DNA from 3 places in the Nissabacter sp. SGAir0207 genome. Region 2 is predicted to be linked to each of the others. Evidence: riboswitches for the same ligand, from Rfam matches in the RefSeq annotation. Region 2 holds a riboswitch; each other region holds the start of a gene.

What was found. Region 2 has a riboswitch for thiamine pyrophosphate ahead of thiB (thiamine ABC transporter substrate binding subunit). Riboswitches for the same ligand answer to the same signal wherever they lie in the genome.
Positions count from the first base shown of each region.
Region 1: it holds a riboswitch for thiamine pyrophosphate, as region 2 does, so the genes downstream of both, thiM (hydroxyethylthiazole kinase) here and thiB (thiamine ABC transporter substrate binding subunit) in region 2, are expected to answer to the same signal.
Region 3: it holds a riboswitch for thiamine pyrophosphate, as region 2 does, so the genes downstream of both, thiC (phosphomethylpyrimidine synthase ThiC) here and thiB (thiamine ABC transporter substrate binding subunit) in region 2, are expected to answer to the same signal.

Region 1 covers NZ_CP028035.1:910,854-921,142, forward strand. Annotated here, with positions in the region: gene C1N62_RS04035 (GNAT family N-acetyltransferase) at 1-279, opposite strand, end outside; gene C1N62_RS23125 (hypothetical protein) at 499-639, shown strand; gene C1N62_RS04040 (hypothetical protein) at 721-1,647, opposite strand; TPP riboswitch at 1,771-1,867, shown strand; gene thiM (hydroxyethylthiazole kinase) at 1,905-2,711, shown strand; gene thiD (bifunctional hydroxymethylpyrimidine kinase/phosphomethylpyrimidine kinase) at 2,708-3,508, shown strand; gene gutQ (arabinose-5-phosphate isomerase GutQ) at 3,539-4,516, opposite strand; gene C1N62_RS04060 (GntR family transcriptional regulator) at 4,625-5,305, opposite strand; gene yegS (lipid kinase YegS) at 5,399-6,298, opposite strand; gene yegQ (tRNA 5-hydroxyuridine modification protein YegQ) at 6,794-8,149, opposite strand; gene C1N62_RS04075 (YegP family protein) at 8,295-8,633, opposite strand; gene baeR (two-component system response regulator BaeR) at 8,815-9,525, opposite strand; gene baeS (two-component system sensor histidine kinase BaeS) at 9,534-10,289, opposite strand, start outside.
Region 2 covers NZ_CP028035.1:3,217,345-3,227,633, reverse strand. Annotated here, with positions in the region: gene C1N62_RS14460 (DNA polymerase II) at 1-1,319, opposite strand, end outside; gene C1N62_RS14455 (DedA family protein) at 1,497-2,264, shown strand; gene thiQ (thiamine ABC transporter ATP-binding protein ThiQ) at 2,261-2,959, opposite strand; gene thiP (thiamine/thiamine pyrophosphate ABC transporter permease ThiP) at 2,943-4,568, opposite strand; gene thiB (thiamine ABC transporter substrate binding subunit) at 4,544-5,527, opposite strand; TPP riboswitch at 5,573-5,684, opposite strand; gene sgrR (HTH-type transcriptional regulator SgrR) at 5,727-7,388, opposite strand; gene C1N62_RS14430 (sugar efflux transporter) at 7,728-8,921, shown strand; gene leuD (3-isopropylmalate dehydratase small subunit) at 8,955-9,557, opposite strand; gene leuC (3-isopropylmalate dehydratase large subunit) at 9,569-10,289, opposite strand, start outside.
Region 3 covers NZ_CP028035.1:3,576,094-3,586,382, forward strand. Annotated here, with positions in the region: rRNA gene C1N62_RS16025 (16S ribosomal RNA) at 1-7, opposite strand, end outside; gene purH (bifunctional phosphoribosylaminoimidazolecarboxamide formyltransferase/IMP cyclohydrolase) at 621-2,210, shown strand; gene purD (phosphoribosylamine--glycine ligase) at 2,258-3,553, shown strand; gene C1N62_RS16040 (DUF1481 domain-containing protein) at 3,613-4,272, opposite strand; gene hupA (nucleoid-associated protein HU-alpha) at 4,319-4,591, opposite strand; gene C1N62_RS16050 (YjaG family protein) at 4,781-5,371, opposite strand; gene nfi (deoxyribonuclease V) at 5,428-6,120, opposite strand; gene hemE (uroporphyrinogen decarboxylase) at 6,130-7,194, opposite strand; gene nudC (NAD(+) diphosphatase) at 7,208-8,014, opposite strand; gene rsd (sigma D regulator) at 8,113-8,631, shown strand; TPP riboswitch at 8,689-8,804, shown strand; gene thiC (phosphomethylpyrimidine synthase ThiC) at 8,917-10,289, shown strand, end outside.

The DNA of each region.
Region 1 (10,289 bases), 1.6 Mb from region 2:
CTGCGCCGCCTGGAGCAGCGCCAGCCCGGCCCCTTGCCCCTGTGCCTCTGGGGCGACGAACAGGTTATGCAGGAAGTTCTCGGCCTCAAACAGTGAGGCAAACCCCACCGGACGCCCCTCGTGCTCCGCCACCAATACCGTCTCGCCCAGCACGGCCCGGTCAAAATCCTCCAGCCGCCAGTCGTGGCTCTCCAGCCAGGGCCAGGCCTGCTTGCGGGCCGCGAGATAGAGGGTGCGCAGGAAGGGGCGGTCTGCCTCCTGATAGGGGCGAATGATCATCAAAACTCCTTGTGTGACGTGAACCAGAAGCCCTTGGGCTATCTTCAGCGTAGTACACGCCGCCAGCGCCTTCATGCACCCGCCTGACACGCTGAGTGGATAAATGCAGATAATTTATTGATTATAAATAGATAAATCACACGTTGTGAGCCGCGCGGGCTTGCGGGGAAGGGGGCAGGGCAATAGCCTTAGCTTACCATCCTGCACAGTGAGGCCATTATGGACGAGCGTAAAGTAGTGCGTGACACCGAGACCGGCCAGTTCGTTGATCCGGAAGAGGCCAAGCGGCGGCCAAAAACCACCGTCACCGAGACCATCAAAACCCCTGACAAAGGGAAGAAGAAAAAAGCCAAACCCTAAGCGCCCGCCGGGCGCTTTTATAGGGGCAAAGAAAATAGGTAAAAAGGGAAATGCCTTCTCTCTTTAAGGAAGGTGATAGGCTCATTTGAACCGTTGGGCAGGCTCGCCCTTTTTATAGATCAGGTGTCGTAATTTAATATTCTTATTATTACCGGATCGGATTTTATTCCACGCCTTAGCCATAGTGTAGCGTATATGTGGTGTTGTATGTTTCTCTTCCTCTTTCATCATCATATCAAGCAGCCATGAATATATGACCTTCTCGATGGTCTCAGGCTGCAAATTGACGTCCCCGTAGATTTGAGAGCAGAAGCTGTCTGAGGCTGCGGGATCCACCCGTCGGGTTAATACTCGAATAAGCATCATCTCTGAACGGGAACGGAGTGATTTATGGGTAGGGAAACAGTGTTTATCCACCCACTCGTAGGCGGCCAACAACTCCTCTTTGTGCTTCTGTACATAATTGACCACCTCTGCTGAAGAGGCACCTTTCATGGCCAGTTGGCCGCTCTGGCACCACTGCACAATGGTGGGGCGTTCGTAAATGATGAGGGTAGGCACAATGACGCCAATCTCTTTCGCCGGCCCAGGTTTAATGCCCGGTACGCGGAAAAAGATGTGATCACCGTGCGTACGGCGCTTGCCATTATCAATGGTGTCAGCAGACTCTTCTGGCACATTGAATGCCAACGTCATATAGACGTCTACGCCAGCTTTGACAATTGCATGGAGACGATGCTGCCCATCAATACAGCGAATAGGGTTATCAGGTGTGCCAATAAATTGAACCGGTTGGGCGTTCCTTTTCCATAGCCCGCGCTTCATTAAATCTGCCAGTGTCTCAATATGCGATTCGGAGAGCATCCGGTTATGGGTATTATAAGATAGCAGCTGCTGCGCTAATTCAGGCCCGACTATTTCACCTTGATACGTTATTTCACCACGCATTAATTTATCCCTTAATATCAGAAAAGGTAAAAAATATTCCTTCCGTTTGGGATTTGTCATAATTTGAATCAACGTATTTCAGATTAAAAATAACGCAAAATATAATTATGCTAATCATAAGCCCCCGAAGTTATTTGCAACTTACCGGTGGGTTGCTTATGCTGGACGCGCTGTAATACAGCGACCAATGACTCGGGGTGCCCTTCCTGGTGAAGGCTGAGAAATACCCGTATTACCTGAACTGGATAATGCCAGCGTAGGGAAGTCAGGATGCCTTGCCGGCACCCCCTTCTTTCACGCCGGTAAGGAGAATGCCCATGCTGTCCCCTACCGATCCCACCCTGTTGGCGCTGCCCGCCGATCTTGCTGATGCCTCGTGGCGCGCGCTGTCGCGCCGTGCGCCGTTGGTGCACTGTCTGACCAATGAGGTGGTGCAGTCCGTTACCGCCAATCTGCTGCTGGCCGTCGGCGCATCGCCCGCGATGGTGGTGGAGCCACAGGAGGCGGCGCAGTTCAGCGCGCTGGCTGATGCGCTGCTAATCAACCTCGGTACGTTGAACCACGCCCGCGCGGAGAGCATGTTGGCGGCCATCGACAGCGCCAACGCTGCCGGTACGCCCTGGACGCTCGATCCGGTGGCGGTCGGCGCGCTCACCTACCGCACGGACTTTGCCCGCCGGCTGCTTGACCTGCGCCCGGCGGCGATCCGCGCCAATGCCTCGGAGATACTGGCGCTGGCGGGCCAGCCAGCGTTGGGGCGCGGCGTAGACAGCGGCGACGACTCGCTGCGGGCGCTACCGGCGGCGCAGGCGCTGGCGCAGCAGTGCGGTGCGATCGTGGCGGTAACCGGGGCGGTGGATTACATCACCGATGGCCGCCAGACGTGGGCGGTGGCGGGGGGCGATGCGCTGTTGACGCGAGTGGTGGGCACCGGCTGTGCGCTGTCGGCGCTGGTGGCGGGCTTTACTGCACTGGAGGGGCGGCGGTTGGATCATGTCGCGGCCGCCTGTGCGCTGATGGCGCGCGCCGGGGAGCGGGCGGCCGCGCAGGCCGCCGGGCCGGGTACGCTACTGCCGCACCTGCTGGATGCGCTGTGGCAACAGGTTGGGGAGGCGCGCCCATGACCCGCATTAACGCCCTGACCATCGCAGGCACCGACCCAAGCGGCGGCGCGGGCATCCAGGCTGACCTGAAAGCCTTCTCCGCGCTGGGTGCCTATGGCACCAGCGTCATCACCGCGCTGGTGGCGCAGAATACCCACGGCGTGCAGTCGGTCTACCGTATCGAACCTGGTTTTGTGGCGGCGCAGCTCGACTCGGTGCTCAGCGACGTGCGCATCGACAGCGCGAAAATCGGTATGCTGGCTAACAGTGACATCGTGGAGGCGGTGGCGGAGCGGCTGGCGCACTACCAGGTGCCGCACGTGGTGCTGGATACGGTGATGCTGGCGAAGAGCGGTGATCCCTTGCTGGCGCCGGAGGCGGTGGAGGCGATCCGCCGCTGCCTGTTGCCGCAGGTCTCGTTAATCACGCCGAACCTGCCGGAGGCGGCGGCGCTGCTGGCCTGCGATCAGGCTCGCAATGAGCAGGAGATGCGCCAGCAGGGGCGCGGGTTGCTGGAACTGGGCTGTCAGGCGGTGCTGATGAAGGGCGGCCACTTGAGCGAGCAGGAGAGCCCAGACTGGCTGTTCACCCGCGACGGCGAGTGGCGCTTCAGCGCGCCGCGGGTAGCGACGCGCCATACCCACGGCACCGGCTGCACCCTGTCGGCGGCGCTGGCGGCGTTGCGCCCGCGCCATACCGGCTGGGTGGATACTGTCCCGCTGGCAAAGGCCTACCTGCAACGGGCGCTGGAACAGGCCGACAGCCTGGAGGTGGGCAGCGGCATCGGCCCGGTGCACCACTTCCACCACTGGTGGTAAGCGCGGCCTGACTGCGCATCAGGCCGGTGTTCAGCCGATACCGGCCTGATGCAGGTCATGCAGGTTCAGCGCGCCCACCAGCGTGCCGTTGACGTCCACCACCGGGGCAGCGCTCAGGTGGTTGGCGTGCAGCGCCTCCAGCGCCTCACCGGCGCGCCACTGCGCGGGCAGCAGGAAGCCGGGACGGGTGACCGCGGGCCACAGCGGATCTTGCAGCGCATGGCCAGCCACCAGCCAGCGACGCAAATCGCCATCGGTAAACACCCCCAGCACCCGGTGCGCGGCGTCACACACCGCCACCAGCCCCAGCCCGGTGCGGCTCAGCTCCAGCATCGCGTCCATCACCGTCGCCCCCTCGCTCACCTGCGGAATGCGCTCATCGGTACGCATCAGGTGGTGCACCCGGTTGAGCAGGCGCGCGCCCAGACTGCCGCCGGGGTGGGAGCGGGCGAAATCCTCCGCGCCGAAACCGCGCTGGCGCATCAGGGCCATCGCCAGCGCGTCGCCCATCATCAGGGTATTGACCGCGCTGGAGGTGGGCGCCAGCCCCATTGGGCAGGCCTCACGCTCCACGCTGATGTCCAGCACGCACGCCGCCTGTTGCGCCAGCGGCGAGGCCAACCCGCCGGTAATGGCAATCACCGGGATGCGGCTCTCGGCCAGCAGCGGCAGGATCAGATCCAGCTCCTTGGCGCGGCCGGAGTAGGAGATAAAGATCATCACATCCTCCTCGCCAATCATGCCGAGATCGCCATGCAGCGCCTCCGCCGGGTGGACGAAAAAGGCCGGCGTGCCGGTGCTGGCGAGCGAGGCGGCGATCTTCTTGCCAATGTGGCCGGACTTGCCGATGCCGGAGACCACCGCCTTGCCGCGGCAGGCGAGCAGCAGTTCACAGGCTTGGACGAACTGGCCATCCAGCCGCGCCAGCAGGCGCTGCGCCTCGGCCAGCTCTATCTCCAACGTCTCACGGGCAAAATCCAGCAACGGGTGGGGGGAGGGGTATGACATTGCAACGGTTCCTGTCGGCTAAAAAGGGCCTTATCCTGGGCGATGGCGGCCAGATAAACTGTGATCGGGGTTAGATTTTACGCCCGGCGGCCTGCGCCGGGCAGGGCATCAGCTCGCCTCGAACCAGTCGCTGTTCTGTTCGGCAATCGGCGTGATGGAGTAGATCAACTCCTGGAGGTGCAAACGGATGGCGGCCTCGGCGCGGTCGGCGTCGCGTGCCTTCAGGGCGTCGGCGATCTGCTGGTGCTGGGCCAGCAGGCTCTCCGGCGGCGAGACCTCACTCAGGCTCAGGAAGCGCACCCGGTCCATCGTCGCCTTGATCGACTCGATGGTCTCCCACGCCAGCTCACAGTTGGCGATGCGCGTCAGCAGCTGGTGGAACTGGTCATCCAGCGCCAAAAACTCGCGCGTCTGCTGGCTGGCGGCGGCCAGCTTCTGCCGCTCCAGATTGTGCTCCAACTGCCGGATCTGCTCATCGGTCACCATCGCGGCGGCGCGGCGTACCACGGCGCACTCCAGCGCCTGACGGATGAAGCGCGCGTCCGCCACCTGCTTGGCGGAGATTTTCATCACAAAGGTGCCGCGCTGCGGCAGGATCTGCACCAGCCCGGCCTCGGCCAGCTTGATAAAGGCCTCCCGCACCGGCTGGCGTGACACGCTAAAGCGCAGCGAGATCTCCTTCTCCGACAGCAGGGTGCCGGGGGCAATGGTGCAGTCAACGATCTCCCGGCGCAACAGGCGGTAGATCTGCTGGTTGACCGGGACATTATGTAACAGTTCTGAAGGCATAGGGCAGGGCAGCTCACCAAAAGACGATGGCCGCCAGTGTAGCATGAGTGGGCGGCGCGGTTAACGACGGCGGCCCGGCGGGCCGACGGCGGCTTACCCCAGCAGGGTGCAGTTGGGCGGCAGGCGGCAGCTCAGGGCCGCTGGCAGCAGCTCAATACGGAAGTGGGTATCGCTCAGCGGCTCGCCATCCAGGTTGAAGGTCATCTCATTCGGGGCCTGAATCTCCAGCCACGGCAGCGCCGCGGAGATCACATTCGGGTTCTCCTCGCCGCTGACGATGCTGCGCAGGAACGCTGGCACCAGCTCTTCGGAGGTGAACAGCCGCAGTTGCAGCAGGCCGTCATTGATCAGCGCTTCTGGGCAGAGCGCCTGCCCGCCACCGGCCTGCTTGCCGTTGCCGATGCCAATCACCAGCGCGTCGCCCTCCCACTGGAAGTCCGGGCCAGTGATGGCGCAACGATCCGCTTTCAGCGTATCCATGCGCATCAGGCCGTGTAGCAGATAAGAGACGCCGCCGAGCGCCGATTTCAGCCGCTCCGGCGTCTCGGTGGTGATGCGGGTGCCGAAGCCGCCGGTCGCCATATTGATGAAGTAGCGCTCACGGTTCACCCGCGCCAGATCGATGGGGTAGGCGTGGCCCTTGATCGCCAGTTGCAGCGCCAGCTCCAGATTGTCAGGGATATTGCAGGCAGTGGCGAAGTCATTGGCGGTGCCGAGCGGCACGATGCCGAGCGCTGGCCGCTGGTCGTCGGGGGCCAGACAGAGCGCGGTGGCCACCTCGTTGATGGTGCCGTCGCCGCCGCCAGCAATCACCGTCGCGGCGCGCAGCGCCACCGCCTCCTCGACGTAACGCCCGGCATCGCCGTGCTCCCAGGTGACGCGTACGTGCAGGGTCACGCCATCCTGGCGCAGGGCCGTGACCGCCTGGCGGAGATCCTCATTTCCCGCCCCTTTTCCATTAAGGATCAGTACATGGACTGATGATTCAAACATTGCATACTCCCGGCAATAAGCGTACAGCGGGCAGGGTCGCCCAACATTGAGTATAAGATAAACCAAAACGCCCTGGCGCCGGTACTGGCAATGGGCGGCCGCAGGCAATGCAGATAAATCTTAGCGCAGCGGCAGAAAAAGGAGGGCAGATAAAAAGGGCGGAAAATCAGGCCGCTTATTTTCCCTGCCAGCAAACGTGTGGAAATAATAAACGCCGGTGGGCAATGAAAGGGAATGGTTTTGCCATTATTTACAAAAACTGAAATTTCTCATCCAATTATTTGCGTAATAAATGATTTTTATTTATCTGATTGATAAGAAAGAAAAAGCCGACCCAAGGGAGATTGGGTCGGCTAAGGAGGTGGTTCCTGAAGAACATCAACGCTATTTTTGATTGTTAATTTTCGCCCCAGATAGTACGCACCAAAAAATAATATTGATGTGATCCGATTCTAAAAATGATGAAAAAATCTCACAATTTCCAGGGCTATTTTTTTACGCTTCCTGACTTTCGGGCAAATTACGCAGCAGCAGGGCGAAACGGGTATCCAGCGTCTCCGGCAGCGGCAGATAGACGGTGTGGCCATCGCCCGGCGCCACCTCCACCTCCTCGCCGCGCGCGTTGCGCATCGCCGACAGCGTGAAGTGCACGTTGCCAGCAGGCGTCATCAACTCCACGCTGTCACCGCGCAGGAAACGGTTTTTCACCCGCACCTCCGCCCAGCCGTCGCGCCGTTCGCCGGTCAGCTCGCCGACAAACAGCTGGCGCTCAGACATTGAGTGGCCGTAGTCATAGTTCTGCTTCTCCTCGTGCACATGGCGGCGCAGGAAGCCCTCGGTGTAGCCGCGGTGCGCCAGCCCCTCCAGTGTGGTCAGCAGCGTCGGGTCGAAGGGCTTGCCAGCGGCGGCGTCATCGATCGCCCGGCGGTAGACCTGGGCGGTGCGCGCGCAGTAGTAGAAGGATTTGGTGCGCCCCTCAATCTTCAGCGAGTGCACGCCGATGCGCGTCAGCTGCTCGACATGCTGGATGGCGCGCAGATCCTTGGAGTTCATGATGTAGGTGCCGTGCTCATCCTCAAAGGCGGGCATCGGCTCGTCCGGCCGCTGCGCCTCCGCCAGCATGAACACCCGATCAGTGGTCGCGCCGATGCCCAGCGTCGGCTCCACCTGCGTGACCGGGATTGGCGTGTGCTGGTGGACGATGTTGCCCACCTGATCCTCCTGCCCCTCCTGCACCCGGTACTCCCAGCGGCAGGCGTTGGTGCAGGTGCCTTGGTTCGGGTCGCGCTTGTTGATGTAGCCGGAGAGCAGGCAACGGCCGGAGTAGGCCATGCAGAGCGCGCCGTGGACGAACACCTCCAGCTCCATGCCCGGCACCTGCTGGCGGATCTCGGCGATCTCCTCCAGCGCCAGCTCACGCGACAGGATCACCCGCGACAGCCCCATCTGCTGCCAGAACTTCACCGTCGCCCAGTTCACCGCGTTGGCCTGCACCGACAGGTGGATCGGCATCTGCGGGAACGCCTCGCGTACCAGCATGATCAGCCCGGGATCGGACATGATCAACGCATCCGGCTGCATCTCCACCACCGGTTGCAGATCGCGCAGGAAGGTTTTCAGCTTGGCGTTGTGCGGGGCGATGTTCACCACCACGTAGAATTTTTTGCCCAGCGCGTGGGCCTCGCGGATACCGAGCGCCAGGTTCTCGTGGGTGAACTCATTGTTGCGCACGCGCAGGCTGTAGCGCGGCTGGCCAGCGTAGACGGCATCCGCGCCATAGGCGAAGGCGTAGCGCATGTTTTTCAGGGTGCCGGCGGGGGAGAGCAGCTCCGGGGTAAAGGTGTTGGACATGGTTTGGCTCATTCTGATGACAGGTCAGGGCGGGCGTGGTGCCGCCGCGGGTGTAATACCCGCACGATAATTAAGGTCAGGGATTGTAGGCCGATGCGCCGCCGGGTGCAATGCTGCACGCGGGCAGGCCGCGTGCAGGAGGGGGTCAGTGGGTTAAATCGCGAATGTCGGTGCTGGTGCCATGTCGCGTGACGGCCAAAATACCGTGGCGCGCCGCGCTAACCGAGCTGTAAAGCTCGCTGATGCCGATCACCTGATAGTTGCGGGCTTTCAGCACAAAGTAGGGTTGGTTGGTGCTGCTCTGTTTTATTTCGTACTGGGTCTCTTCCGGGGCGTTGTGCTGCACCGAACTGATGCCATTCTCCGCCGAGGCTTTGGTGGCATACAGCTCACTGGTCAGGATGATCTCCCCGTTGCTGGCCTTCAACTCAAAGTGATAGCGTCCGTTTCTGGCTTTTTTAATCTCAAAATGCCCGATTGCCATGGTCGAAATCTCCTCTGGTTAGGAATGTTCCGAGAGAGTGTACTCAAGACAAAAAGGGGGAGGAAAGGCGAAAAAAGCATCAGCGGCGCGCAATGTGAAGAGTTGTGATCCTGTTCGAATTTTGCCTGCAACCGGCGTGGATAGCCGGTTGCTGCATATAAATAGCCACCCTGTGCATAAGCTACTCCAGGTGGCAGGCGTCCGCCTCCCAGCGGTAACCGACGCCGTAGACGGCGCGGATAAAGGGTTTTTCGCCATCGATCGCCTCCAGCTTGCGCCGAAGGTTCTTGATGTGGCTGTCGATGGTGCGGTCAGTGACCACCCGGTAGTCATCATAGAGGTGGTTGAGCAGCTGCTCGCGTGAGAAGACGTGGCCGGGCTGCATCGCCAGCGTCTTCAGCAGGCGGAACTCCGCTGGCGTCAGATCCAACGTCACGCCAAGGTAGCTGGCCTGAAAGCGCGCCTCGTCAATGCGCAGCGCATAGGCCTCTGGTGGGGCCTCGTGGCGTTGCAGGCAGCGGCGCAGGATGGTCTTCACCCGGGCCACCACCTCGCGCGGACTGTAGGGCTTGCAGATGTAGTCATCCGCGCCAATCTCCAGCCCCAGCAGGCGGTCAATCTCCTCAATCTTGGCGGTCACCATCATAATCGGCACCTCGGAGAAGCGGCGGATCTCGCGGCAGATGGTCAGGCCATCGGTGCCCGGCAGCATCAGGTCGAGCAGGATCATCGCGGGCATCTCCGCCTGTACCGCCGCCACCACCGCGTTGCCGTCGGTCAGCCAGCGGGTGTGGTAGCCCGCCGCCTCCAGATAGTCCACCAGCAGTTGGCCGAGTTTCGGCTCATCTTCAACAATCATGATTTGCAGCGGCATCTCGCTGTGTGTCTCCATGGGAATCCTTACGCGGGGGTGAGTAGTGGCAGGCGCACCAAGAGGCGGATGCCCCCCAGTGGCGAGTGTTCAGCGCCGATGGCGCCGCCGTGCGCCTCGACAATATTCTGGCAGATGGCCAGCCCCAGCCCGGAGCCGCCGCTGGCGCGGTTGCGCGAGCCTTCGGTGCGGTAGAAGCGCTCAAAGATGCGCCCTAGTTGCTCATCGCTCAGGCCCGGCGCGCTGTCCTCAAAGTATAGCAACAGCTGTTTATCCTGTTTCTTGCCATGAATCAACAGCTTGCCACCGGCATCGGTGTAGCGCAGGCTGTTCTCCAGCAAATTGTTGAACAGTTGCGTCAGGCGATCCGGATCGCCGAAAATCAGCGCCTGCGGTGGCAGTTCGCTGCTGATGGTCAGCTGTTTGCCGTGGAAGCGTTCACGGAACACCGCCTCCGCCAACTGCACCAGGTGGATGGCGTCGATGCGCTCCTTGCGGTAGGCCAGCGCGCCAGCATCCGAGAGGGAGAGCTGGTGCAGGTCATCCACCAGCTTGGTGAGGGTCGCCACCTCCGCCTGCAAGGAGAGCAGCGCCTCCGGGCTGAGGCGGCGCACGCCATCCTGCATCGCCTCCATTTCGCCGCGCAGCACCGCCAACGGGGTGCGCAGCTCGTGGGAGATGTCGGCCATAAAGGCGCGGCGCATCTGCTCATTCTTCTCCAGCGTGGTCGCCAGCTGGTTGAAGTCCTGCGCCAGCTTGCCCAGTTCATCCTGGCTGTCCACCTC
Region 2 (10,289 bases):
CCGACCGGGTCGATCAGGAAGGTGCGGATGATGGAGGGGTAGAGGCTTTTGTAGTCCAGCACCAGCACCGAGTCATAGAGGCCGGGGCGCGACTCCATCACAAAGCCGCCGGGGCTGGCCTGCTCCGCTACCTCGCCGCGGTTGGGCGCGACGTAACCGGCGCGGTGCATCCGTGGGATATAGAGGTGGCTGAAGGCCGCCACCGAACCGGCGTGGCGATCCGCCTCCAGCCCAGTGACGCTGGCGCGCTCCAGCAAAAAGGGCATCAGGTCGGTCTTGGCGAAGATGCGCGTCACCAGCTCGCAATCTTTCAGGTTGTAGCGTGCCAGCGCGGGTTTGTCGCTGCGAAAGCGCTGCTCAATCTCCGCCAGCCGCTGGTAGGGGTTGTCAATTGCCTTGCCCTCGCCGAGCAGGGTTTGCGACACCGACTCCAGGCTGAAGGAAGGGAAGCTCCAGAACGCTGATTTCAGCGCCTCAATGCCATCGATGAGCAGCCGCCCGGCCGCCGAGGCGAAGTAGTGCCCCTGCTTGAAGGGGTGCTCGCGCCACTCCAGCGGCGCGCCGCCCCGGCCCAGCCGCAGCGGGATGCCGTAGCGGTCGGCGTGCTTCTGCAACACCCGTAGGTCAAACTGCACCACGTTCCAGCCGATGATCGCATCCGGGTCGTGGCGCGCCAGCCACTCGTTGAGCCGCTCCAGCAGCAGCGGGCGGCTGGCGACATACTCCAGCGCGAAATCGACCTGCGTGGGCGGGCCGCTCTCTGGCCCGAGCATGTAGACCTGCCGCTGGCCGCACCCCTCAATGCCGATGCAGTAGAGTTCGCCGCTGCCGCTGGTTTCGATGTCAATGGAGGCGAGTTTCAGCGGCGGGCGGTAGCCCTCCGCCGGTTTCATCCGCGTCTGGCGCAGGCTGCCGTCGGCGGCTGGCTCGCCGCTGAACCAGACCGGCGCGGTGATGAAGCGCTCCATCAGGAAGCGCTCCGGCGGGCGGATGTCCGCCTCATACAGCGACAACCCCTGCTCGCGGAACTGCCTCTCCAGCCGCGTCAGCTGGCGGTACTGCGGGCAGTAGAGGCCGAGCTGCGGCCGGTGGCGGAAATCCTGGAGGTTGACCGGGCGCAGCACCGCACCCGGTTCGCCGCGCAGCAGCGCCTCGGCGCGCGCCTGCTGCTCGGCGGGCAGGAAGGCCACGGCGGTTTGCGGCGGCAGGAGCACCCGCTGCGGGCCATCATCGGTCGCCAGCCAGAACTCAAGTTCGGTGCCGGCGGGGGTGTCGCGCCAGTGGCGGGTCAGGATAAAACCCTGGCGGGCTGGGGTCATGGGCTACCTTCTTGCGGCCTGAGAGCGGGCGATCAGTATCGGTTTTTCATCCGGCGCTGTCCAACCGCCGCCGCTTCTGCCAAAACCACATACAATTCATTCATTGACTGCATTAATGACGGCGATGACAATTCAGCGCCAAAATGATGAATTAAGCCGGAAAACGCGTTGGAATTTATGGAATCCTACATTGAACATCTGATTACCCAATCTGTTGCGTTCTCACTGGCCGCGGTGTTGCTGGTGACCTTTTTGGAGTCGCTGGCGCTGGTGGGGCTGCTGTTGCCGGGCACGGTGATGATGGCGACGCTCGGTGCCTTTATCGGCAGCGGGCGGGTCAACTTCTACGAGGCCTGGGCGGCGGGGATCATCGGCTGCTTCGCCGGTGACTGGATCTCTTACTACATCGGCCACCGCTTCAAGAAGCCGCTGCACCGCTGGTCGTTCCTGAAAAAGCACAAGTCGCTGATGAGCAAAACCAGCCACGCGCTGCACCAGCACAGTTTCGCCACGGTGATTGTCGGCCGCTTTATCGGCCCGACCCGGCCGCTGGTGCCGCTGGTGGCCGGGATGCTGGATCTGAAGCCGCTGAAGTTCGCGCTGCCCAATGTCCTTGGCTGCCTGACGTGGCCGCCGGTCTACTTCCTGCCGGGCATTCTGGCGGGGGTGGCGATTGGCATCCCGGCGGGCGCGGAGGTGGCGCACTTCCGCTGGCTGCTGCTGACGGCCTTCGTGCTGGTGTGGCTGGCCGGCTGGCTTGGCTGGCGCTGGTTCCGTGAAGGGAAGCGCAGCGCCGACTGGCTGTCGCGTTACCTGCCGCTGGGCCGCCTGCGCTGGGCCTGCGTACTGGCGGCTGTCGCGGCGCTGGTGGCACTGGTGATGCTGGTGCGCCACCCGCTGATGCCGGTCTACCGCCACCTGCTGTGGCAGGTGATGGCCTTCTAACGGCGGATGCCGAGCACCGCCGCCTCTTTGGCGCTGCCGTCGAGCAGCGCCGCCGTCGGGCCGTCGTAGTAGAGCCGCCCGTCCACCACCAGCAGCGTGCGCGCCGCAATGCGCGCCGCGTCATCCAGATTATGTGACACCATCAGCAGCGTCAGTTCCCGGCGGCGGCACACCTCATCCAGCAGGGTCAGCATGTCACTGCGCAGGGCCGGATCGAGCGCCGAGAACGGCTCATCCAGCAGCAGCAGCGGCTGGCTGCGCAACAGGCAGCGCGCCAGCGCCACCCGCTGCCGTTGGCCGCCGGAGAGCTGCCCCGGCAGGCGATCCAGACAGTCGCCCAGCCCGACCTGATCGGCAATCTCTACCAGCGCGCGCTTCTGCGCGGCGTCCAGCTTCAGGCCGGGGTGCAGCCCCAGCCCCAGATTCTGCCGCACCGTTAAATGGGCAAACAGGTTGTTCTCCTGAAACAGCATCGACACCGGCCGCCGCGCGGGCGGCGTGCGGGTGTGGTCGTCACCGGCAATGCGCAGCGTGCCGCTGCTTGGCGCCAGGAAGCCAGCAATTAGCCCCAGCAGCGTGCTCTTGCCCGCGCCGCTGGGGCCGAGGATCGCCACCCGCTCGCCAGCGGCCAGCGCCAGATCAAAGCGCATCGGCAGATGCTCATAGAGGTAGGTGATGTTATCCAGCGTCAGTATCGGTTCGGGCATTGCGGCGTTCCGGTAGGCGTTCAATCAGGGTAAACAGCAGGAAGCAGAGCAGCAGCAACAGCAGCGCGGTGACCGCGCCCGCCTGACTGCGGTAGGCTCCCATCTGCTGGTAGAGGTAGAAGGGCAGGGTGCGGAACTGCTCGTTGCCGAACAGCGCCACCACGCCAAAATCGCCCATCGACAGCACGCTGGCGAAGGCCAGCGCCTGTGCCAGCGGTCGGCGCAGCGCGCTCAGCTCCACCCAGCGCAGGCGCTGCCAGCCGCCCATGCCGAGGGCGCGGCAGAGCGGGTTGTAGCGCTCCGCCAGATCGCGCATCGGGTTGTCCAGCACCTTCAGCGCGTAGGGCACCGCCATCAGCGCATTGGTGAGCATCACCAGTCCCCACGCCGATTGCGGCAGCCCGGTGGTGGTGCTCATCAGCAGGAAGAAGCCGGTTGCCAGCACGATGCCCGGCATCGCCAGAATCACCATGCCGCTCAGCTCCAGCGCCTGTGCGCGGCCCCGCTGCTGGCGCAGGCGCAACTCACGGCTGCTCCACAGCAGCATCATGGCAAGCAGCAGGCAGATCAGCCCGGCACCCAGCGCGATGCGCAGCGAGGTGAACAGCGCCTGCCACAGCGCGGGCTGTTGCAGCACCGCTGGCAGCGCCGGGTTGAGGCCATCGGCCACCACCGCCAGCAGCGGCGGCAAAATCAGCAGCAGCGCCAGCGCAATCAGTCCGCCATCCAGCAGCCGCGCCGACCAACTGTCCTGCGGGTTGCGCCACTGCACCGCCTGCGTGTGGCCGCCCGGCAGTGCCCGGTTGAGGCGCTGGCTCAGCAGCACCAGCCCCAGACAGCAGCCGAGCTGGAGCAGCGCCAGCAGCGCCGCCCGGCCCAGATCGTAGTCGTAACTCAGCGCCTGATAGATCGCCAGTTCAATGGTGGTCGCCTGTGGCCCGCCGCCCAATGACAGCACGGTGGCGAAGCTGGCAAAGCAGAGCATGAAGATCAGCGCCGCCGCGGGCAGCAGTTGCCGCCGCAGCGCTGGCCACTCAACAAAGCGCCACTGTTGCCAACCGCTCATGCCCAGCTGCGCCGCCAGCTGGCGCTGCTCCACCGGGATGCCCTCCAACGACTGCAACAGCAACCGGGTCGCCAGCGGCAGGTTAAAGAAGACGTGCGCCAGCAGGATACCCTGCAAGCCGTAGGGTGAGAAGGCGTAGGGCAGGCCGAGCCAGCCACAGAGCGCGGCCAGCCACCCCTGCCGACCATAGACGCTCAGCAGGCCAAACACCGCCACCAGCACCGGCAGCACCAGCGTCATGGCGCACAGGCGCAGTAGCAGGCGGCGGCCGGGAAAGCGGCGGCGGAACAGCGCGCGCGCCAGCGGCAGCGCTGGCAGCACCGAGCAGAGCGCCGACAGCAGCGCCTGCATAAAGGTGAAGCGCACCACATGCCACAGGTAGCTGTCCTGCGCCAGCGCCCGCCAGTTGGCGACCGGCGCGTGCAGCCACAGCGCGCCGAACGCCAGCCCGGCCACCGCCAGCAGCAGCCCGCCGGCGATCAGCCCCGGCAGCAGCCAGCCGGCGATCAGCGGCTGACGGCGGTTTGCCATGCCCGGATCCAGTCGGCGCGGTGGGTGGCCACGTCAGCGGCGCTGTAGCTCAGGGCGGTTTTCGGTACGCTCAGGCTCTCGAAGCCCGCGGGCAGCGGGGTGTCGGTGGCCGGGTACATCCAGTTGCCGGTCGGAATGGTTTGTTGGAATGCCGGGGTGAGCATGAACTTCATGAACTGCTGCGCCAGTTGCGGCTGGCGGCTGGCAGCCAGCTGGCCAGCCACCTCCACCTGGAGATAGTGCCCCTCGCTGAAGTCAGCGGCGGCGTAGGCGTCGTTTTTCTCTTCAATCAGGTGGTAGGCCGGTGAGGTGGTGTAGCTCAGCACCATGTCCGCCTCGCCCTTCAGGAACAGGCCGTAGGCTTCGCTCCAGCCTTTGGTGACGGTGACGGTCTTCTTCGCCAGCTTCTGCCAGGCCGTTGGCGCGTCATCGGCATAGACCTTCTGCATCCACAGCAGCAGCCCCAGCCCCGGCGTGCTGGTGCGCGGGTCTTCATAGATCACTTTCAGCGGGCGGTCGCTCTCCACCAGCTCGCGCAGGCTGGTCGGCGGGTTTTGCAGCTTCTGCTTGTTGTAGACGAACGCGAAGTAGCCGTAGTCGTAGGGCACAAAGGTGGTGTCCTGCCAGCCACCCGGCACCTTCAGCGCGGCGGTGTCGACGCCCGAGGGCGCAAACAGCCCGGTCTGGGCGGCGGCCTGCACCAGATTGTTGTCCAGCCCCAGCACCACGTCCGCCGGGCTGTTTTTGCCCTCCATCCGTAGCCGGTTGAGCAGCGAGACGCCATCCTCCAGCGGCACGAATTTCAGTTCACAGTGGCACTCCGCCTCAAAGGCTTTTTTCACCGCCGGGCCGGGGCCCCACTCGGAGGCGAAGGAGTCATAGGTGTACACCGTCAGGACAGGCTGGGCAGCCAGCGTCGGGGCAGAGATAAACAGCAGGCAGGACACGATCTTTTTCAACACTTTGCGCTCCTTGGCAGAAGGGTGGCAAAGGAGTTTGAGCAAGCAGGAAGCACTCTCAAATCCCTCCGCCGGTATTAACCGGATCAGGTTCGACGGGACTCTCTCAGCCAAAGCTGGCAACTGACGCCAGCATTTCGCACCCCGTTGAGAACGCGCCATTGTAAAGGCTTACTCCGGCGGGCGAAAGGGCGGCGTGTCAAGGCTCCGGCGGCGCGAACCACGCGGATTTGAAGTCGAACCAGCCGAGGGTGTTGAGCCGCACGCCGCGCATACTGCGCTGGCCCTGCAACTGCAACCAGTGGTGGAACAGCGGATGGATCTGGTGGCTGGCGACCAGCGAACGGCACCACTCCGCCAGTGGCAGTTGCTGCTGACGCCAGGCAGCGGCCTGCGATGCCGGTGGCTCCTCCAGACAGTGGTGCAGCAGCGGCAGCTCGTAGAGGCTGGCGAACAGCGAGTACTCCAGCGGCAGCGTGAAGTTGACGCTGCCGAGCCACAGGTCGCTCTGCGCTTCCCCGGCGTGCCACTGGGCATACTCCAGCGCCTGCACCCGCAGGGTGATGCCCTGCGCCGCCAGCAGCGGTTGCAGCGCGCGGCAGATGACGCCGAACTCCGGGTGATCGCGGTAGTAGGTGAGGGTCAGCGTCGTCAGGCCAGCCGGTTTGGCGGGCTGCGGGGGGTGGGTGCGGTGGTGCCAGCGCGGCAGCAGCCCGAGCGCCGGTGACCAGTAGCGCTGGTAACGGCGCTCGGCATGGTTGAGCAGCGCCGCCGGGTTGAGCAGCTCCGCCAGCCAGGCGCGCACCTCTGGCCGGGCGGCGGTGGCGGATCGCCGGTCAAACAGTACGAAGTAGCACCCCTCCTCAAGCCGGTTCTCCAGTTCGCGCGAGCCGGTGTCGTCCGCCTGCAACTGCACGCCGGAGGAGACCAGCTCCTCACTCAGCTCCGGCTGCACCCAGATGGTGACCTCATCAATCAGCGCGCGGTAACCAAAGTAGTCATCAAAGGCGCGGATACGCAGTTGGCTGCGGTGGTTGCGCACCACCGCGTAGGGGCCAGTGCCGACCGGATGGCGCGCGAAGCCGGGCAGCGTCTGCCACTCGTGCGGCAGGATCATGGCGCTGACGCTGCTGAGCAGCCACGGTAGCCACTGGTCTGGCATGGTCAGGGTGATGTCGATGACGTGCGGCGTCGGCGAGCGGATGGTCGCCAGATGGTTGAAGAGCGGCAGATGCTGGGCGCGCGTCAGGGAGGCGATCACATCCTCCATCTCCAGCGGCCGCCCGTGGTGGAAGGCGATGGCCGGACGCAAATAAAAGCGCCAGTGCAGCGGCGTCAGCGCCTGCCAATGGTGCGCCAGATCCGGCTCCAGTTCCCCGTTTTCCTCATTTATCCGCGTCAGGCCGCTGAAGATCTGGCGCGCCAGATGGGTCTCCGAGCGGCGCAGGGGCGAGCCGGGCAGCAGGTTGCTCATCGGCCGGTAGTAGAGCACCCGCAGCAGGTGCCGCCCCTGACGGAAGCTGCGCCCCAACTGGCCCAGCAGCATCTGGCGCGCCACCTGCCGGTCACCAAGCAGCTGCACCAGTTGGTCGGCGCTGCCCTGTTCCAACAGCTCCTCTGCCCGCTGGCGCTGTAACGCCAGCCCGGATTGCAGGAAGGTGAGGGTGGAGCGGCGGCCGCGACCCGCCTCGGCCTGCCAGCGTAACCAGCCAGCCTGTTGCATGGCATTGAGCAGCGAGCGGACGTGGCGGCGCGAGCAGTTGAGCAGCGCGGCCAGATCCGCCAGCCGGGTCTCGGCCGGTTCGCCGTGGAAGTGTTGCCACAGGCGGATAAACTGCTGCTGGCGGCGGGATGTCGGCATAAAAGGGGAACTCCTTGGCAGAAGGTGAGCCATTTTTCTTTCCCTATATTACGCCGATACTTAGCGTCAGCAATCCTGCGCCGATCCGGTGCGCATGGCCGGGGCGACGGCCATGCAGGCCAGCATTCCGCAAGTCCGCCGTGGGCGGGCTTCCCCTTTTCTGAGTAATGGTGTGTTCACCAGCCAGCCGGGTCCTCCGCTGGCTTTTTTTATGGGCGACGGCGCGCCAGCGGTGAAAAAAGCGCCATTGCTGGCGTGGTCTGCGGTATCCTGCCGCAAAGCCGTCTACACTCCACCTTTTAGGGTTAAAAACCGTCTATTTTTTGCAGGGATAACACCATGTCCAACCGGTCAATCACGCCGCGCTCCACCCTGTTCCGTCGCCTGAACCCCGTGTTTGTCGCCTTTTTGGCCGTGGCGTTCCTCAGCGGCATCGCCGGGGCGTTGCAGGCGCCGACCCTCAGCCTGTTCCTGACCACCGAGGTGAAGGCCAGCCCGCTCTGGGTTGGGCTGTTCTACACCATCAACGCGCTGGCGGGGATCGTGGTGAGCTTCCTGCTGGCGAAGCGCTCAGACCACAGCGGCGACCGGCGCAGCCTGATTCTGGTCTGCTGTTTGATGGCAGTCGGCAACTGTTTGCTGTTCGCCTTCAACCGCCACTACCTGACGCTGATCACCGCTGGCGTGCTGCTGGCGGCGATCGCCAACACCGCCATGCCACAGCTGTTCGCGCTGGCGCGTGAGTATGCCGACACCTCGGCGCGTGAGGTGGTGATGTTCAGCTCGATGATGCGCGCGCAGCTGTCGCTGGCGTGGGTGATTGGCCCGCCGCTCTCCTTTACCCTGGCGCTCAACTACGGCTTCACCCTGATGTTCTGCTTTGCCGCCGCCATCTTCCTGCTCAGCGCGCTGGTGGTGTGGTGGGTGCTGCCCTCGGTGCCGCGCGAGCCGCAGCCGGTAGACCAGATGGTGGTGTCGCCGAAGGCGTGGAAAGACATCAACGTGCGGACGCTGTTTTTCGCCTCGCTGCTGATGTGGACTTGCAACACCATGTACATCATCGACATGCCACTCTATATCAGCCATGATCTCGGGCTGCCCGACCGGCTGGCGGGGCTGCTGATGGGCACGGCGGCGGGGCTGGAGATCCCGGCGATGCTGCTGGCGGGCTACTACGTGAAGCGGGTCGGCAAGCGGCGGATGATGATTGGCGCGGTGGTGGCGGGCGTGCTGTTCTACGGCGGGCTGGTGCTGTTCCAGGATCGGACGATGCTGCTGGTGCTCCAGCTATTCAATGCCATCTTTATTGGCATTGTCGCGGGCATCGGGATGCTCTACTTCCAGGATCTGATGCCCGGCCGGCCGGGGTCGGCCACCACGCTATTTACCAACAGCATCTCCACGGGCGTGATTGTGGCGGGGGTGTTGCAGGGGGTAGTGGCGGAGCACTTCGGCCATTACGCGGTCTACTGCGTGGCGGGCGTGCTGTCGGTGCTGGCGCTGGCGCTCACCTGGCGGGTGCGCGACGTCTAAAAAAAGCCCGCCGGGCGGCGGGCTGGGCGGCGCTTATTTCATGAACGCTGGCTGCTGCGACTCGTAGGCCGCGATGCTGGCGTCGTGTTGCAGCGTCAGGCCGATGCTGTCGAGGCCATTGATCATGCAGTGGCGGCGGAAGCTGTCGATCTCAAACGGGTAGCGCTTCCCACCGGCGATCACCTCCTGCTTCTCCAGATCCACGGTGAAGGTGATCCCTTCCTGCTCTTTCACCAGAGTAAACAGCTCATCCACCTGCTCATCGCTCAACGTCACCGGCAGCAACTGGTTGTTGAATGAGTTACCGTAGAAGATATCCGCGAAGCTTGGCGCGATGATCACCTTGAAGCCGTAGTCGGTCAGCGCCCACGGCGCGTGCTCACGGGAGGAGCCGCAGCCAAAGTTCTCACGCGCCAGCAGGACACTGGCACCCTGATAGCGCGGGGCGTTCAACACAAAGGTCGGATCCGGCGACTGGCCAGCGTCGTCCAGGAAGCGCCAGTCGTGGAACAGGTGCTGGCCGAAGCCGGTGCGCGTCACTTTTTGCAGGAACTGTTTCGGGATGATGGCATCGGTATCGACGTTGGCCGCATCCAGCGGTGCGACCAAACCAATGTGCTGGGTAAATTTCGCCATGGTGCTATTCCTTAATTCAGTTCGCGGATGTCGGCAAAGTGGCCAGAGACCGCCGCCGCTGCCGCCATCGCCGGGCTGACCAGATGGGTACGGCCGCCACGGCCCTGACGGCCCTCAAAGTTACGGTTGCTGGTGGAGGCGCAACGCTCGCCGGGGTTCAGGCGGTCGTTGTTCATCGCCAGACACATGGAGCAGCCCGGCAGGCGCCACTCAAAGCCCGCCTCGATGAAGATCTTGTCCAGACCCTCCTGCTCGGCCTGCGCCTTCACCGGGCCGGAACCCGGCACCACGATGGCCTGTACGCCATTTGCCACTTTGCGCCCTTTGGCAATCTCCGCCGCCGCGCGCAGATCCTCAATGCGCGAGTTGGTGCAGGAGCCAATGAAGACCTTGTCGATGGCGACGTCGGTCAGCTTGATGCCCGGTTGCAGCCCCATGTAGGCCAGCGCCTTCTCGGCGGAGGCGCGCTCCACCGGATCGCTGAAGGAGTCTGGCGCGGGGATGATCTGGTTGACGGCGATCACCTGGCCGGGGTTGGTACCCCAGGTCACCTGCGGCGCGATCTCGGCGGCATCCAGCGTCACCACGCTGTCAAAGTGCGCGCCGTCATCTGATTTCAGCGTTGACCAGTAGGCCACCGCCGCGTCCCAATCGGCCCCTTTCGGCGCGAACTGGCGGCCCTCCAGGTAGGCGAAGGTGGTGGCGTCTGGCGCGACCAGCCCGGCCTTGGCG
Region 3 (10,289 bases), 360 kb from region 2:
TCAATTAAAAGCTTGATGTGCTACACAAGGTAGCGATGCTCAAAGGTTACTGTTTGAATTTTACTTCAGTTAGTCACTCTTCAAGACTTAATATTTTGTGCATCCGAGAATGCTTGATATCGTCTTGTGAGTGCCCACACAGATTGTCTGATAAATTGTTAAAGAGCAGTGAGTTACGCGCTTTCGCTTGCTAACTCGAGGTGGCGTATATTACGCTTTCCTCTTTCAGAGTCAACATCTTTTTTCAGAAGTTTTTTCTCTTTCGCTCCGGTCGCTCTGTGAAGTGAATCACTTGCGCCGTGTCGATGGAGGCGCATTATAGGGAGTTCCGCGCAGGCCGCAATAGGTTTTTTGAAGAAAAATGCCTGTTTGCTGCATTCCACAGCAGATCGCGCCCTTATACCCTTTTTTACACAAACTTATCCACAAAGACGATCTCAGGCCAAATTTTACGGGCGCTGCGCAATCGTTTTCGCTACAATCCCTGCCGACATTAATGACGTTAAACTGGCTGCCCCCGTGGGGGCGTTATCTGAATCTTGCTCTTTATAGAGAGAGACAAGGGCAAAATTCACGTAACGCTCTTTATTGAGACTCCAAAGCCAAGGGATAAAACCACCATGCAACAACGTCGTCCTGTTCGCCGCGCACTGCTCAGTGTTTCTGACAAAGCCGGTATCGTCGAATTCGCCCAAGCTCTGTCTCAGCGTGGGGTTGAATTGCTCTCTACAGGCGGAACCGCCCGTCTGCTGGCAGACGCGGGTCTGCCGGTCACTGAAGTGTCTGACTACACCGGTTTCCCGGAAATGATGGATGGACGCGTCAAAACCCTGCACCCGAAAGTCCACGGCGGCATTTTGGGCCGTCGCGGTCAGGACGATGCGATCATGCAACAGCATGACATCTCGCCTATCGACATGGTGGTCGTTAACCTCTATCCCTTTGCCCAGACCGTGGCCCGCCCGGACTGCTCATTGGAAGATGCGGTAGAGAATATTGATATCGGCGGCCCAACCATGGTGCGCTCCGCTGCCAAGAACCATAAAGATGTCGCCATTGTGGTGAAGAGCAGCGACTACCGTGCCATCCTGCGTGAGATGGACGACAACGATAACTCCCTGACGCTGAAGACCCGCTTTGACCTGGCGATTAAGGCCTTCGAGCATACTGCCGCCTATGACAGCATGATCGCCAACTACTTCGGTACTCTGGTGCCAGCGTACCACGGTGAAACCCAAGAGCCGTCTGGCCAGTTCCCGCGTACCCTGAACCTGAACTACATCAAGAAGCAGGATATGCGCTACGGTGAGAACAGCCACCAGAAAGCCGCCTTCTATATAGAAGAAGAGATCAACGAGGCCTCCGTGGCCACGGCCGAGCAGTTGCAGGGCAAAGCGCTCTCCTATAACAACATTGCCGATACCGATGCGGCACTGGAGTGCGTGAAAGAGTTCAGCGAGCCGGCCTGTGTGATCGTCAAGCACGCCAACCCGTGTGGCGTGGCAATTGGCAGCTCCCTACTGGATGCCTATGAGCGCGCCTATAAGACTGACCCGACCTCAGCCTTCGGCGGCATCATTGCCTTTAACCGTGAGCTGGATGCTGAGACCGCCAAGGCGATCATCAGCCGCCAGTTTGTGGAGGTGATCATCGCCCCGTCAGTGAGTGAAGAGGCGCTGGCGCTGACGGCCAGCAAGCAGAATGTGCGTGTGCTGCGCTGCGGCGAGTGGAGCGGCCGCCATGCGGCGCTGGACTTCAAGCGCGTCAACGGTGGCCTGCTGGTGCAGGATCGCGATCTTGGTATGGTCGCCGCCCGTGACCTGCGCGTGGTGTCCCAGCGCCAGCCGACTGAGCAGGAGCTGCGCGACGCGCTGTTCTGCTGGAAAGTGGCGAAATTCGTGAAATCCAACGCCATCGTCTATGCGCGCGATAACGTCACTATCGGCATTGGTGCAGGCCAGATGAGCCGCGTCTACTCCGCCAAAATCGCCGGCATCAAAGCCGCGGACGAAGGGCTGGAGGTAAAAGGCTCGGTCATGGCGTCAGACGCCTTCTTCCCGTTCCGTGATGGCATTGATGCCGCTGCGGCCGTGGGCGTGACCTGCGTGATCCAGCCGGGTGGCTCTATCCGTGATGACGAAGTGATTGCCGCCGCCAATGAGCACGGCATCGCCATGCTGTTCACCGACATGCGCCATTTCCGCCACTAGTTTTTACTGCGGGTGCATGAGGCACCCGCCGCTCCGGAGTTATGTAAATGAATATCTTGATTATCGGTAACGGTGGCCGCGAACACGCGCTGGCCTGGAAAGCCTCCCAATCCCCGCTGGCGGATAAAGTCTTTGTCGCACCGGGCAATGCTGGCACCGCCCTGGAGCCGCTGCTGGTGAATGTCGATATCGCCGCCACGGACGTCAACGGCCTGCTGGAGTTCGCCAAACAGAATGAGATTGGCCTGACCATCGTTGGCCCGGAAGCGCCGCTGGTGATTGGCGTGGTAGACGCCTTCCGCGCCGCGGGCCTAAAGATCTTCGGCCCGACGCAAGCGGCTGCCCAATTGGAAGGCTCCAAGGCGTTCACCAAGGACTTCCTGGCGCGCCATGCCATTCCGACAGCGGAGTACCACAATTTTACTGACGTCGAGCTGGCGCTGGCCTATGTGCGCAGCAAGGGCGCGCCGATTGTCATCAAGGCCGACGGTCTGGCGGCGGGCAAAGGGGTGATTGTTGCTATGACGCTGGAAGAGGCGGAAGCGGCAGTGACTGACATGCTGGCAGGCAATGCCTTTGGCGACGCCGGCCACCGCATCGTGGTTGAGGAGTTCCTGGACGGCGAAGAGGCCAGCTTTATCGTGATGGTCGATGGCACCCACGTCTTGCCGATGGCCACCAGCCAGGATCACAAACGCGTTGGCGATGGCGATACCGGCCCGAACACCGGCGGCATGGGCGCTTACTCCCCTGCCCCGGTGGTCTCTGAAGAGATCCACCAGCGCATCATGGAACAGGTGATCTACCCGACCGTGCGCGGCATGGCGGCGGAAGGCAATACCTACACCGGTTTCCTCTACGCCGGCCTGATGATCTCCGCCGACGGCCAGCCGAAGGTGATTGAGTTCAACTGCCGCTTTGGCGACCCGGAGACCCAGCCGATCATGCTGCGTCTGCGTTCCGATCTGGTTGAACTGTGTCTGGCGGGCGCGGAAGGCGACCTGAGCGGCAAAAGCTCTGACTGGGACGAGCGCCCGGCGCTGGGCGTCGTGCTGGCCGCGGGCGGCTATCCGGGCAACTACCCGACAGGCGACGTGATCCACGGCCTGCCGCTGGAAGAGGTTTCAGATGGCAAGGTGTTCCACGCCGGTACCCGCTTGCAGGATGAGCAGGTGGTGACCAGCGGTGGCCGCGTGCTGTGCGTCACCGCGCTGGGCGAAACCGTGGCCGCCGCGCAGCGTCGCGCCCACCAGCTGGCCGAGAGCATCCAGTGGCAGGGCTGCTTCTGCCGCCATGACATCGGCTACCGTGCGATTGCACGGGAAAGCCAGCAGGATAAATAAAGGTACAGGTTTACAGGGGCGCTACGGCGCCCTTTTTTATGGGCGGCATTTGGCGGGATTTACAGATTGTCGGGCTTGGGTTCCCAGCGGCAGAAATCCTCATTCGCCACCAGCAGCAGTTCCGTGCCTTCCGGCGCGCTCAGCCACGCCAGCCCCAGCCGGTCATTGGACTGACTCGCCCGTTTCGCCAGCCAGACTTGTGAATAGGCACCGAATTGAGGTTTCACCGTCTCACCACTGCACAGGGTAATGACGCCCTGATTCCAGCGCCCCTGATTCAGGCTAACCTGCCCGGCGCGCAGGGTATCGCTCAGCTCACGCACGGCCTGCGCCTGATACTGGTAGCGGCCAATATCATCCGCAGAGAGCTTCTGCCGACCGCTGGCTCGCTGGCGCTGCATAAAGCTCACCTGCCCCTCACGGTCAAAGCGGATCTGGATGGTCTCCCCCTCTGGGCCAAGATGGGTCTCGCGGATCTGGTGCAGGAGATTGTCCTGATACTCGTAGCGCGTGATGACCGTCTCTTTGCCACGATAGGGGCTGTAGACATTGATAAGCGTTTGTGGATGGTTCTGAGCATCATCCTGACGCCAAAGGCGGTTGATGCCCTGATCAGCGATGTAACCGCTGGCAGTGAAGGTGGGGGGATCGTCGTGGAAACTACAGCCCGCCAGGCCGCTCGCCAGAAGGGTGGCGATCAGGCAGCGGCGGGCAAACAAAAGGGGCGTGATCGCCCCCCTGTCTATTCTTTTCACAGAAGCGCGATTATTTAACAGCGTCTTTCAGTGCCTTGCCAGAAACGAAAGCCGGTACGTTTGCAGCAGCGATTTTGATTTCTTTACCGGTTTGCGGGTTGCGGCCAGTGCGCTCGCTACGATGGTTTACTTTGAACGTCCCGAAGCCAACCAATTGTACTGCATCACCGTCTTTCAGAGACTCAGTAATCGCGTTCAGGGTTGATTCCAGTGCGGCTTTAGCCTGAGCCTTGGACAGATCAGCCTTGTCTGCGATTACATCAATCAGTTGAGTCTTATTCATAAGTTATCCTTACAGTGTGTTTATCGTTTGCAAAGCATCGAGTGCGACGGATATGCCGATGGACAGCACTCTCCTGCATACACGCACCGATAGCCACTTTTTTTACGCCCCCCAAATGTAGACCAGACAGGGTGCGGATGTGAAGCCTTAAGGCACGACAAATCAGGCGTTAAATCACGTTTTGTTGCCTTATTGCGTTAAATTTATCCCAATGTTACTGACCGCTGCTTCGCGCAGGTCAGAACGTAACCCCTTAATCAATTCCAGGTCACGCTCCTCGCAGGCAGCCAGCAAGCGGAAAATTTCCCATTGGATATCCCACTCTTCCTCGACAGCTGGCACAATTTTCAGTTCTGCGTCGGTCATCTCTTTGCCTGCCTGAGTCATCTCCAGCATGGCGACGGTTCGAATGGAAGTTTCGCTGATTGCCACGGCGTGAGAGTAAGTCTCGCCGCTAAGTCGCGAGTGGATAAGTTCCCCTAATGCGATACAGGCATCGATTGCCGGGTAAACGCCGTAAAGATCGTAATCTTCTGCCGAAGGGATCGCCTCTTCCAGCTTCTCGAGCTGGCTGTCAAAATTGACCTTGGCATCCTTTACCACCAGCGTTTCCCAAACCAGATCCAAAATGCGGCGATAGACTTGTGGATCGCCAAAACCGGTTTGCAGACAGAACATCTGATAGTTGGGGTACATGCGCTCGCACAGGCTGGCCATAAAGGTGACGTGTTGCCAGCTCTCCAGCTTTTCAAGCCGCAAGTGGATCGGGTTTTGTAACATGTTCGGTTCTCAGTAATGTTGCTGCGCGGCAGTGTACCCGAAAACTTCCAGGAACCCTATTCTTCGATTCCTAAAGCGGGCGGCAGGGCCTGCCAGCGCTGGAACGCGGGCCGGTTGGAGGCCACCGCGTCTGCCCAGCGGGTGGGTTCCGGCAGGCGGTAGCCACGCGTGCAGCGCTCCACCCATGCCAGCGCGCTGTCGAGGCCGACGCGGTGGCCGGTGGCGACAAACAGCGGGTTGCAGCGCGCCTTGCTGCGCCACACCCACGCCAGCTGTTCGCCCTTGTCCATCAAGGGCTGCTTCGCCCCGACCTCCGGCCCCAGCGGCTCGAACTTGCCGCACAGGCGGCGCTTCGCCACGCCGATGGTTGGCACGTTTACCAGCAGGCCAAAGTGACTGGCAACGCCCAGCCGGCGCGGGTGGGAGATGCCGTGGCCATCAACGAACAGCAGGTCAGGCTTCTGTTGCAACTGATCCCAGGCGGCCAGCAGGGCCGGGTACTCACGGAAGGAGAGAAAGCCCGGAATATAGGGCATGGTGGTCTTGATCCGCGCGATGCGGTACTCCACCAGCTCCAGCGAGGGGTAGCGCAGCAGGGCGATGGCGGCGCGTGTCACCTCCCCCTCCTGCTCAAACCCGACATCCGCCCCGGCGATGAACGCCGGTTGCTCAAACTCATAATCATCATGGCGGATCACTTCCGCCGCCTTGATTATCTGCTCCTGACGCAACGCCTGAGTATCAATCAAACCTGCTCCTTATTGGTGGTACTTCGCCGATTGGGCATGTACCGCATTGACGAATGCGCCGGCGTGCTCCGGCGGCACATCCAGATGGATACCGTGGCCAAGGTTAAACACATGGCCCTCCCCGTGACCAAAGCCCGCCAGGATGGTTTCGACCTCCTGTTCGATGCGGGACGGTGGCGCATAAAGCATAGACGGATCCATATTGCCTTGCAGGGCAACCTGATGCCCCACGCGACGGCGCGCATCGGCGATGTCGGTGGTCCAGTCGAGGCCCAGCGCGTCACAGCCGGTGGCGGCCATCGCCTCCAGCCACTGCCCGCCGCCTTTGGTGAACAGCGTTACTGGCACGCGGCGCCCTTCGTTCTCGCGGATCAGGCCATCGACGATCTTATGCATGTAGTGCAGGGAGAACTCTTGGTAGTCGCGGCCGGTCAGCACGCCGCCCCAGGTGTCGAATACCATCACCGACTGCGCGCCCGCCTTGATTTGGGCATTCAGGTAGAGAATGACACTGTCCGCCAGCTTGTCGAGCATCAGGTGCAGGGTCGCTGGCTCGGCGTACATCATCTTCTTCAGCTTGGTGAAGGCCTTGCTGCTGCCGCCTTCCACCATGTAGGTAGCCAGCGTCCACGGGCTGCCGGAGAAGCCAATCAGCGGCACCTCCCCCTCCAGATTGTGGCGGATGGTGCGCACCGCATTCATCACATAGCCCAGCTCCTGCTCAGGATCGGGAATCGGCAGCTTCTCTACGTCCGCGCGGCAGGTTACCGGATGGGAGAAGCGCGGGCCTTCACCGGCCTCGAAGTGCAGCCCCAGGCCCATGGCGTCCGGGATGGTCAGGATGTCGGAGAACAGGATCGCGGCATCCAGCGGGAAGCGGCGCAGCGGCTGCAATGTCACTTCACACGCCAGCTCGGCATTTTTGCACAGTGACATAAAATCACCGGCCTGTGCCCGCGTCGCCTTGTACTCCGGCAAATAACGCCCGGCCTGACGCATCATCCAGACAGGGGTAACATCGACCGGCTGACGCAGCAGCGCGCGCAGATAGCGATCGTTCTTCAACTCTTTCATGTAGGGCTCCTCATTAATCCGGCGCCATTGTACCACGCGCGCCCCGGCTTTCGCTCTCTGCACGGCACAGTGCCACGGTGTCCTCAATCAGGCGGCGGGCGATGGTGCCGGGCGGCGGCAGTTGCGGCAGCTGGTCATAGCGATACCAAGCGGCGCTGAGCAATTCGCTGGGATCAACACGGATCTCGCCGCGATCGTAATCCGCCATAAAGGCCATCATCAGCGAATTGGGGAAGGGCCAAGGCTGGGAACTGACATAGCGCAGGTTTTTCACGCAGAGGTTGCTCTCCTCCATCACTTCGCGCGCCACCGCCTGCTCCATTGTCTCGCCGACCTCGACAAAACCGGCCAGCACCGTGTGGATGCCGTTGCGGTGGCGAACGTGCTGGGCCAGCAGGATCTCTTCACCGCGGCGGATCGCCACGATCATGCAAGGGGCAATCTGGGGATAGTAGCGCTCATGGCAGTGCTGGCAGTGCACCGCCCACTCTTTTTTGCTGGGATGCATCTCATGGCCGCAGTAGCCACAGAAGCGGTGCGAACGGTAGAACTCCGCCAGCTGCACACCGCGCCCGGCCAGCTGGAACAGCTCGCGATCCTGGTCGATAAGCTGCCGCACAGAGGCCATCTCCGCTGGCCGCGGCTCGCGCACCAGCCAGATCGGCAGTCCCTGCCATTCGCCCAATTGGCGGGCGGCTTTGCCCACCAGTGAGAATTGTGTGGCCGGGCCAACCGGCAGTTCGCCCTTCGGCAGCCACAGCTTGCCCTCGTGGCTGATCACCCACCAGCCCTGATGTGATTCTGTGAGTTGAATTTCCATATTGTTATTGCATAACCTCGACTACACTGACACTCTGGGATTGTGACTTTTACATATTAGTAACGATTAAACACGTTTTCTTGCTCACGGAGTCCACCATGCTAAACCGTCTGGAAAGACTGACTCAGCGCGTTGGCGGCAGTAATGAGTTAATTGATCAATGGCTGCATGAACGTAAAGAGCTATTAGTCGCCTATTGCACGCTGGTCGGTTTAAAATCGCATAAAGAAAAGCATACGCCACTGGATGAAGAGGCGCTGAATAACTTCTGCCATCGTCTGGTGGATTACCTCTCGGCTGGCCATTTCCACATCTACGACAAAATCATCCAAGGGATTGAGGGCACGCAAAGCCCGCGCATGGTGATCACCACCCAGCTCTATCCTGCCCTGCAAGGCAATACCGAAAGCATCATGGCGCTCTACGATCGCTCGATGGAAACCACCCTGGATCACGACAACATCCTCGAATTCCATGAGGCGTTGGCCGAAATCGGCGTGGCGTTGGATGCCCGTTTCCAGTTTGAAGACCAGTTGATTGGCCTGGCGCTTGAGGCCGCCGCCCTGCCGCTGGAGCAGCCGGTCGCTAACGATCCGGCGATTGCTCGCCCAGCCTGATTTGCAGTCCCGATGACCCTACAAGGGTTGTCGTTTTTTATCCGCCTCGTATACTGAGGCTTCTTGTCGGAGTGCCTAGCGCATCATGTGGATGCCAGGCTGAGACCGTTAATTCGGGATCCGCGGAACCTGATCGGGTTAGTACCCGCGAAGGGAACAAGAGTAATTTCGTGTCCGGGGCTGCGCGCACCCTTTTTGCGCGCGCCCCCGGCCCCATTCTGTTACTCCCGCCGAAAACCACTCCAGACAAGCAACGTTCCCATACTCATACGGAAGGAATTTGCTATGTCTATCACCAAACCTGTCTCCCGCCGCCAGCAGCAACGCGCTGAGGCTCAGGCATTCATTGACGGCCTGCAGGGCGTCGCGTTCCCCAACTCTACCCGCATCTATTTGACCGGCTCACGCCCGGACATCCGGGTGCCGATGCGCGAGATCCAGCTCAGCCCGACGATGGTCGGCGGCAGCAAAGAGGCCCCGCGCTATGAGCCAAACGAGGCGGTGCCGGTCTATGACACCGCCGGCCCCTACGGCGATCCCGAGGCCACGCTGGATGTGCACGCTGGCCTGCCGAAACTGCGCGCCGGCTGGATTGCCGAACGCGAAGATACCGCGCCGCTCTCCCACGTCAGCTCCCATTTTACCCAGCAGCGACTGGCCGATGAGGGGTTGGATCACCTGCGTTTTGAGCACCTGCCGCAGCCGCAGCGCGCCAAGGTGGGCCGCCGGGTCACCCAGTTGCACTATGCCCGTCAGGGGATCATCACGCCGGAGATGGAGTTCATCGCCCTGCGCGAAAACATGGGGCGCGAGCGCATCCGCAGTGAAGTGCTGCGCCAGCAGCACCCCGGCCAGAGCTTTGGTGCCCTGCTGCCACCTGACATCACGCCCGAATTTGTGCGCCAGGAGGTGGCAGCGGGCCGGGCCATCATCCCAGCCAATATCAACCACCCAGAGTCCGAGCCGATGATCATTGGCCGCAACTTCCTGGTCAAGGTGAACGCCAATATCGGCAACTCCGCCGTGACCTCCTCCATCGAAGAGGAGGTAGAAAAGCTGGTGTGGTCAACCCGCTGGGGCGCGGACACGGTGATGGATCTCTCCACCGGCCGCTACATCCACGAAACGCGGGAGTGGATCCTGCGCAACAGCCCGGTGCCGATTGGCACGGTGCCGATCTATCAGGCGCTGGAGAAGGTCAATGGCGTGGCCGAAAACCTGACCTGGGAGATGTTCCGCGACACGCTGCTGGAGCAGGCCGAACAGGGCGTGGACTACTTCACCATCCACGCGGGCGTGCTGCTGCGCTACGTGCCGATGACCGCCAAGCGCCTGACCGGCATTGTCTCGCGCGGCGGTTCCATCATGGCGAAGTGGTGCCTCTCCCACCACCGTGAGAACTTCCTCTACCAGCACTTCCGCGAAATTTGTGAAATCTGCGCCGCCTATGACGTCTCGCTGTCGCTGGGCGATGGCCTGCGCCCCGGTTCTATTCAGGATGCCAACGACGAGGCGCAGTTTGCTGAACTGCATACGCTGGGCGAGCTGACCAAAATTGCCTGGGAGTATGACGTGCAGGTGATGATTGAAGGCCCCGGCCATGTGCCGATGCACATGATCCGCCGCAACATGACCGAGGAGCTGGAGCACTGCCATGA